2 regions of the Bacillus sp. Bwzl_19 genome follow, and region 2 is predicted to be linked to the other one. Evidence: a T-box and tRNA genes for the amino acid it is inferred to sense, from the RefSeq annotation. Region 2 holds a T-box; the other holds one or more tRNA genes.
The links. The T-box of region 2 lies ahead of tyrS (tyrosine--tRNA ligase). A T-box ahead of a tRNA ligase gene usually reads a tRNA of that ligase, here a tRNA-Tyr.
Positions count from the first base shown of each region.

Region 1: it has a tRNA-Tyr gene. The T-box ahead of tyrS (tyrosine--tRNA ligase) is inferred to sense a tRNA for this amino acid. The anticodon was not compared.

Region 1 is NZ_CM142729.1:191,993-195,392, forward strand. Features, by position in the region: partial or broken gene ACW5MY_RS01080 (GNAT family N-acetyltransferase) at 17-492, opposite strand; gene ACW5MY_RS01085 (2-thiouracil desulfurase family protein) at 511-963, opposite strand; tRNA gene ACW5MY_RS01090 (tRNA-Glu) at 1,145-1,216, shown strand; tRNA gene ACW5MY_RS01095 (tRNA-Val) at 1,220-1,295, shown strand; tRNA gene ACW5MY_RS01100 (tRNA-Thr) at 1,301-1,373, shown strand; tRNA gene ACW5MY_RS01105 (tRNA-Tyr) at 1,393-1,477, shown strand; tRNA gene ACW5MY_RS01110 (tRNA-Gln) at 1,482-1,553, shown strand; gene sigW (RNA polymerase sigma factor SigW) at 1,786-2,349, shown strand; gene rsiW (anti-sigma-W factor RsiW) at 2,363-2,989, shown strand; gene cdaA (diadenylate cyclase CdaA) at 3,155-3,400, shown strand, end outside.
Region 2 is NZ_CM142729.1:2,567,289-2,570,688, forward strand. Features, by position in the region: gene ACW5MY_RS13585 (AzlC family ABC transporter permease) at 1-60, shown strand, start outside; gene ACW5MY_RS13590 (AzlD domain-containing protein) at 57-380, shown strand; gene sr7p (small protein SR7P) at 422-547, opposite strand; gene tyrS (tyrosine--tRNA ligase) at 668-1,933, opposite strand; T-box leader at 1,984-2,220, opposite strand; gene acsA (acetate--CoA ligase) at 2,274-3,400, opposite strand, start outside.

The sequences.
Region 1 (3,400 bases), 1.3 Mb from region 2:
GAATAATGAAACGCTTTCACAAAAAATGATGCAGAATGTGCTGTTCGCCGATCGGGCCGATCCTGCGCCGCCCTTTATCAATAAAACCGGAAGACCGGTACAAGTTCTGTGCACGATGATTGGATGATTCACTGCAAGCACGATTTCATCACACCAAGGGAAATAATTTGCGATAAAAGCGGGAAGCTGCAGCATCGCCTGTTTGGCATAACCTTTTCCCTGCTGTGACGCATGTAATGACAGCGCGCTCAGTAAAATGGCAGACACGTTGTTCGAATATGGGGCGATGGTTTCTTTTGAGGTATGTAAAATAAAAAAACCGACTGGGCTGTCTTCTTTTAAAATGACTGTGGGATAACGATCCCGGATGACAAGCGCCTGCGGCAGGACATCTTTCGGGAGAGCGGAGAACATTTTATCTTCTTCACTGAGTACAAACCCGTTCAGCCTGTCTGCATGCTCCGGTTTGTAAAAAGACAGGGTTACATCCATGATATCTTCTCTCCTTTTTTATAATTGATCCAGTTCATCTTCTGATAACACACGGCAGCCTGCCCGTTTTAAAAGAGCGGAAGTGATGCCGTCCCCGGTGATCTTTTTCCCTGAGAAAGTTCCGTCATAGATGAAGCTGCTTCCGCAGGATGGGCTGTTTTCTTTAAGGATGACCGTGCCGGCGCCTATTTCTTTTGCGTATGCCAGTGTTTTTTCCGCGCCGGCCATATATAAAGCGGTAACGTCTTCACCAGATGCCGTTACGATTTTCGCCGTTCCGTTCAGCACATCTTCGCCCGTGCCGCCGATGATTTCCGCCGGTTCGCGGGGAGTGGTGAAGCCGCCCAAAAGTTCAGGGCAGACCATAACAGCTTTCTTTTCATCCACGAGTCTGAGGATTTTTTCCGAAGCGGCGTGGGAGCCGTTATACCTGCATTCGATACCGCCGAGACAAGAGCTGACTAAGATCATCTGTGTCCATTCCCTTCAATATTTATGATACCTCCATCTTAAATGAAATAAGAAAGAAGGGATGAGTTTTTCAGTTAAAAAACGGGTAAAAAAGTTTGAAAATAAAAAAAATAATTTTTCTCTTTACAAATAGGGTACAACCTGTATATAATAACTTTTGTCAGCTCGACGCGGACACAACGGCCCGTTGGTCAAGCGGTTAAGACACCGCCCTTTCACGGCGGTAACACGGGTTCGAATCCCGTACGGGTCATATGGAGGATTAGCTCAGCTGGGAGAGCATCTGCCTTACAAGCAGAGGGTCGGCGGTTCGAGCCCGTCATCCTCCACCATATTTGCCGGCCTAGCTCAATTGGTAGAGCAACTGACTTGTAATCAGTAGGTTGGGGGTTCAAGTCCTCTGGCCGGCACTGTTTTTCTGAAAAATACGGAGGGGTAGCGAAGTGGCTAAACGCGGCGGACTGTAAATCCGCTCCCTCAGGGTTCGGCGGTTCGAATCCGTCCCCCTCCACCATTTTTGGGCTATAGCCAAGCGGTAAGGCAACGGACTTTGACTCCGTCATGCGTTGGTTCGAATCCAGCTAGCCCAGTCTCAGACACCTTTTGCATAAGGTGTCTTTTTTTATGTATCGGTGCTTTACCTCGATTTCCAATTGTTCATCAGATATACTATTTTTAAGCTGCTGTTAAGGCAGTATATTCTGTATTTTCCATCTACACCCTGCCTGAAATTTGGTAAAATAAATGTAATAAAAAAATGAAACCTTTTAAAACAATCAACGTATAGATACAGACCGGTGAAGGGCAGAGGTAAGATAAAACATGGAAAACCTGATTAAAAAAAGAATTAAGCAAGTCAAAAAAGGCGATCAAAATGCGTTTGCGGAAATCGTTGACCTTTATAAAGATAAGATTTACCAGCTTTGCTACCGCATGCTCGGCAATGTCCACGAAGCGGAAGATATTGCGCAGGAGGCTTTTATCAGAGCGTATGTCAATATCGACAGTTTCGATATCAACAGAAAGTTTTCAACGTGGCTTTACAGAATTGCGACCAACCTGACCATTGACCGCATCCGCAAGAAAAAGCCTGATTACTATCTGGACGCAGAAGTGGCGGGAGCAGAAGGGCTGACGATGTATTCGCAGATCGCTGCGGATGGGGTTCTCCCTGAAGACGCCGTATTGTCATTGGAGCTGTCTGACACAATTCAGAAAAAGATTTTAAAGCTGCCTGACAAGTACAGAACGGTTATTGTATTAAAGTATATTGACGAACTCTCTTTAATTGAAATCGGGGAGATTCTGAATATCCCTGTCGGCACCGTCAAGACAAGGATTCACAGAGGCAGAGAGGCTCTTAGAAAACAATTGAGAGATCTTTAAGTGGGGTGATGAAATGAGCTGTCCTGAACAGATCGTGCAGCTTATGCATAAGCATCTTGATGGAGATATCCTTCCTGAAGATGAAAACGTATTAAAACAACATTTGCGGTCATGCGAGAATTGCAAGCGGCATTTCCATGAAATGGAGAAATCCGTAGCGCTCGTCCGAAGCACATCGCATGTCACAGCCCCTGCTGATTTTACTGCCAAAGTTATGGCGAATCTTCCAAAAGAGAAAAAGCGCGCTTCTGTTAAACGATGGATCAAAACTCATCCGATCATTGCAGCCGCAGCGGTTTTTGTGATTTTAATGGGCGGCGGTTTTTTCAACAGCTGGCATAACGACCACAATTTCAGTGTGTCCAAGCAGCCGAACCTTGTCGTACAGAATCACACGGTCACCGTCCCTGAAGGCGAGACCGTAAAGGGTGATGTCACAGTAAAAAACGGCAAGCTGGTCATTAAAGGTAAGGTCGACGGCAATGTGACCGTCGTCAACGGAGAAAAATACATGGCCTCAGCCGGACAAGTCACCGGGCAGATTGAAGAAATTAACCAATTGTTTGACTGGGTCTGGTACGAACTGAAATCGGCGGGTCAGGGCGTTGTGAGCGCTTTAGACCCGAATGAAGATGAGTAAAGCGTATAATCGCTTTACTCTTTTTTTACGGATTGCCACGCTGGCTCATTTCACTTGAGAAATCAAAATGTGGTATAATGAGCACGCTATATGATGTACATATTGCTCATGCAGCACAATTCATAACGGAAAAACGAAATGACTGAATTCTTGGAGGACGAGGAAATGGCTTTTGAGGACATCCCATTTTTGCAATACCTCGGCAATGCCGTTGATATTCTCCTTGTTTGGTATGTGATATATAAATTAATCATGGTCATACGCGGAACGAAGGCGGTTCAGCTTTTAAAAGGAATCGTCGTCATCGTATTGGTCCGGATGGCCAGTTCATATTTGGGACTCAGCACGCTTCAATGGCTGATGGACCAAGCGATAACATGGGGATTTTTAGCGATTATCATTATATTCCAG
Region 2 (3,400 bases):
ATCGCAGTCATCGTCTCAACCGTGATTGTGGCAACCATCGGGGTGGTGACGGACAAATGAGCATCAGTACGCAAATGATCTGGATTATACTCGGCTGCATGATTGTTACACTTGTGCCGCGTATCGTTCCGTTTATATTTGTCCGGAACATTCAGATGCCTGAATTGGCTTTAAAATGGCTCTCCTTTATTCCGCTCTGCATTTTGACCGCTCTGGTAACGGAGAGCATGATCGTGAAAACAAATAGCGCTTTGACCTTTGATTGGAAAGCAATGATCGTTCTCATCCCGACATTGCTTTGCGCGATGTGGACAAAAAGCTTATCAATTACGGTCATCACGGGAGTCGTGCTGATGGCCGCCGTCAGGCTGATCTGGTGACAAATAAAAGCCTCCATTCCGCAGAATGAAGGCTTTTTCCTTTATGATGGCGGATTTTCTTCTTCCGCCTCAGGTTCCTCGGCTTTGACTTCGGCGTTCATGCTTTGCTGCTGTTCCCAATGATCCCGCTGCAATCTTTCCTTCGCGATGGTGAACATGAAATTCACGGCGCAGCGCCCCTTCCCTGTTTTGCCTTATACTATGTACTGTACTCATTTCCCGGTGCAGTATTCACAAAACCTAAAAAAGCAGCCTGCCGCATAAAGCGGCCGGACTGCTTTTTATTTTCAGTACGTGATCAGGAAGTATTTTTTCTTTCCGCGGCGCAGTACGGTAAATTGATCTTCGATGCGGTCTTCTGCTGTCAGAAGATGGCTGATGTCCGTCTGGCGCTCGCCGTTAATGTAGACGGCCCCGTTTTGAATGTCTTCGCGGGCCTGCCGTTTTGAAGGCGACAATTTAGATTCCACAAGCACGTCTACTAAAGACAGCTCTTCAGAGCGGTCTTTTTCAAACGAAGGCACGTCTTTAAACCCTACCTTGACGTCTTGAGCGGAAAGCTCTTTAATATTGCCGCTGAAAAGCGCCTGGGAGATATGAACGGCCTGCTCCAGCGCTTCGCGGCCGTGTACAAGAACAGTCACTTCTTCAGCGAGACGTTTCTGCGCTTCCCTTTTCTCAGGAGCCGTCTCCGTTTTTTCAGCATAAGCTTCAATTTCCTCTTTTGACAGGAAAGTAAAGTATTTTAAATATTTGACGACGTCGCGGTCATCTGTATTGATCCAGAATTGGTAGAATTCATACGGCGATGTTTTTTCTTTATCAAGCCAAATCGCGCCGCCTTCCGTTTTGCCGAATTTCGTGCCGTCCGCTTTTGTGACGAGCGGAATGGTAAGACCGAACGCTTTCGCCCCTTCTTCTTCCGATTTTCTGATCAGTTCAAGACCGGCCGTGATGTTGCCCCACTGGTCACTGCCGCCGATTTGGAGTTTGCAGTTCTTTTCTCTGTACAGATTCAGGAAATCGTAGGATTGCAGGATCATGTAGCTGAATTCCGTGTAAGAAATCCCGGTTTCAATTCTTGAGCTTACAGTATCTTTCGCAAGCATGTAGTTGATTCCGAAGTTTTTTCCGACGTCGCGAAGAAATTCAATGATGCTCATTTTTCCGATCCAATCAAAGTTGTTCGCTATGACAGCGGGGTTTTCTCCGGCTTCGAAATCTAAAAATCGGGAAAGCTGATTTTTAATTTTTTGCGACCATTCGACAACGATATCCTGAGTGTTTAACGTACGTTCCGCTTTTTTGCCGCTCGGATCGCCGATCAGTCCCGTTGCGCCGCCTACAAGCGCAATCGGATGGTGGCCTGCAAGCTGGAAACGGCGCAGTGTCAATATCGGCAGAAGGTGTCCGATGTGGAGGCTGTCAGCCGTCGGGTCAAACCCTGAGTATAAACGGATTTTTTCTTCGTTCAGCTGTTTATTCAGTCCTTCTTCATCCGTCATTTGCTGGATTAAGCCGCGGAATGATAAATCTTCTAATAAATTAGTCATTTTGTCTTCTCCTTTGTTTATAGAAATAAAAAACGCCCCTTCGTTTAAAACGAAGGGACGATATAATCGCGGTACCACCCTACTAATAAAAGCCTAAAAAAGCTCTTATCACTCTTCCTGATAACGGACCGTGTCCGTTCTTTCACTACTGAAAGCCTTCCTTTGAAGTACTTTGTTCGCAAAAGCGGTTCATGAGTGTATTCGGCATATCTTATGTACTGATTTTCACCGGCCATCAGCTCTCTGGAACAATCAGATATCCTACTTGTCTCAATCAAAACCTTTTCGTATGAAGCTTACTCATTTTTAACATAAATTAGATGCAATGTCAACGCCGGCTTTAATCTTCCATTGTGGACAGGTCGCCTGCCGGCAGGTTCAGCTCCCACGCCTTCAGGACACGTCGCATGATTTTTCCGCTTCGTGTTTTCGGCAGTTTATCTTTGAACTCAATTTCACGCGGTGCGGCATGCGCGGCAAGCCCTTGTTTTACAAAGAGGCGAATGTCCTCCTTCAGCTGATCGGATGGTTCATGTCCTTCTCTGAGGGCGATAAACGCTTTAATGATTTCTCCCCGGACAGGATCCGGCTTTCCGATGACACCGGCTTCGGCAATCGCCGGATGTTCAACAAGTTTGCTTTCGACTTCAAACGGGCCGACACGCTCGCCGGATGTCATAATAACATCATCGACTCTGCCTTGGAACCAGAAATAACCGTCTTCATCCATATAAGCTGAATCTCCGGAAACATACCAGCCGCCCGGCATGAAATAAGAATCATATTTTTCTTTGTTATTCCAAATGGAATCCATCATGGACGGCCAGCCCTTTTTAATGGCGAGGTTCCCCATCCGGTACGGCGGAAGTTCATTTCCTTGATTGTCAACGATCGCCGCTTCCACTCCCGGAATCGGTTTCCCCATTGAACCCGGCTTGATCTCCATGCAAGGATAATTGCAGATAAGCTGTCCGCCGGTTTCCGTCATCCACCACGTATCATGGATGCGCTTGCCGAATACTTTATGCCCCCACTTGATGACCTCAGGGTTTAAAGGCTCTCCGACACTCAGGACGTGACGAAGTGAGGTAAGGTCAAATTTGGACGCCATTTCATCTCCGGCGCCCATAAGCATTCTGAAAGCGGTCGGAGCGCTGTACCAGACGCTGACACCGAGCTTTTCAATTGTGCCGTACCAGTTTTCCGGACTGAATCTGCCGCCGACGATTACGTTCGCCGCTCCGTTCAGCCACGGCGCAAAAATCCCGTACACCGTCCCGGTCACCCAACCTGGGTCCGCAGTGCACCAGTAAATATCGTCTTCTTTGAGATCAAGCACCCACTTGCCGGTCTGGTATTGCTGAATCATGGCTTCATGAACGTGAAGCACGCCCTTAGGCGTTCCGGTAGAACCTGATGTGTAATGAAGCAGGTAGCCGTCTCTTCTGTCCATCCATTCAATGTCAA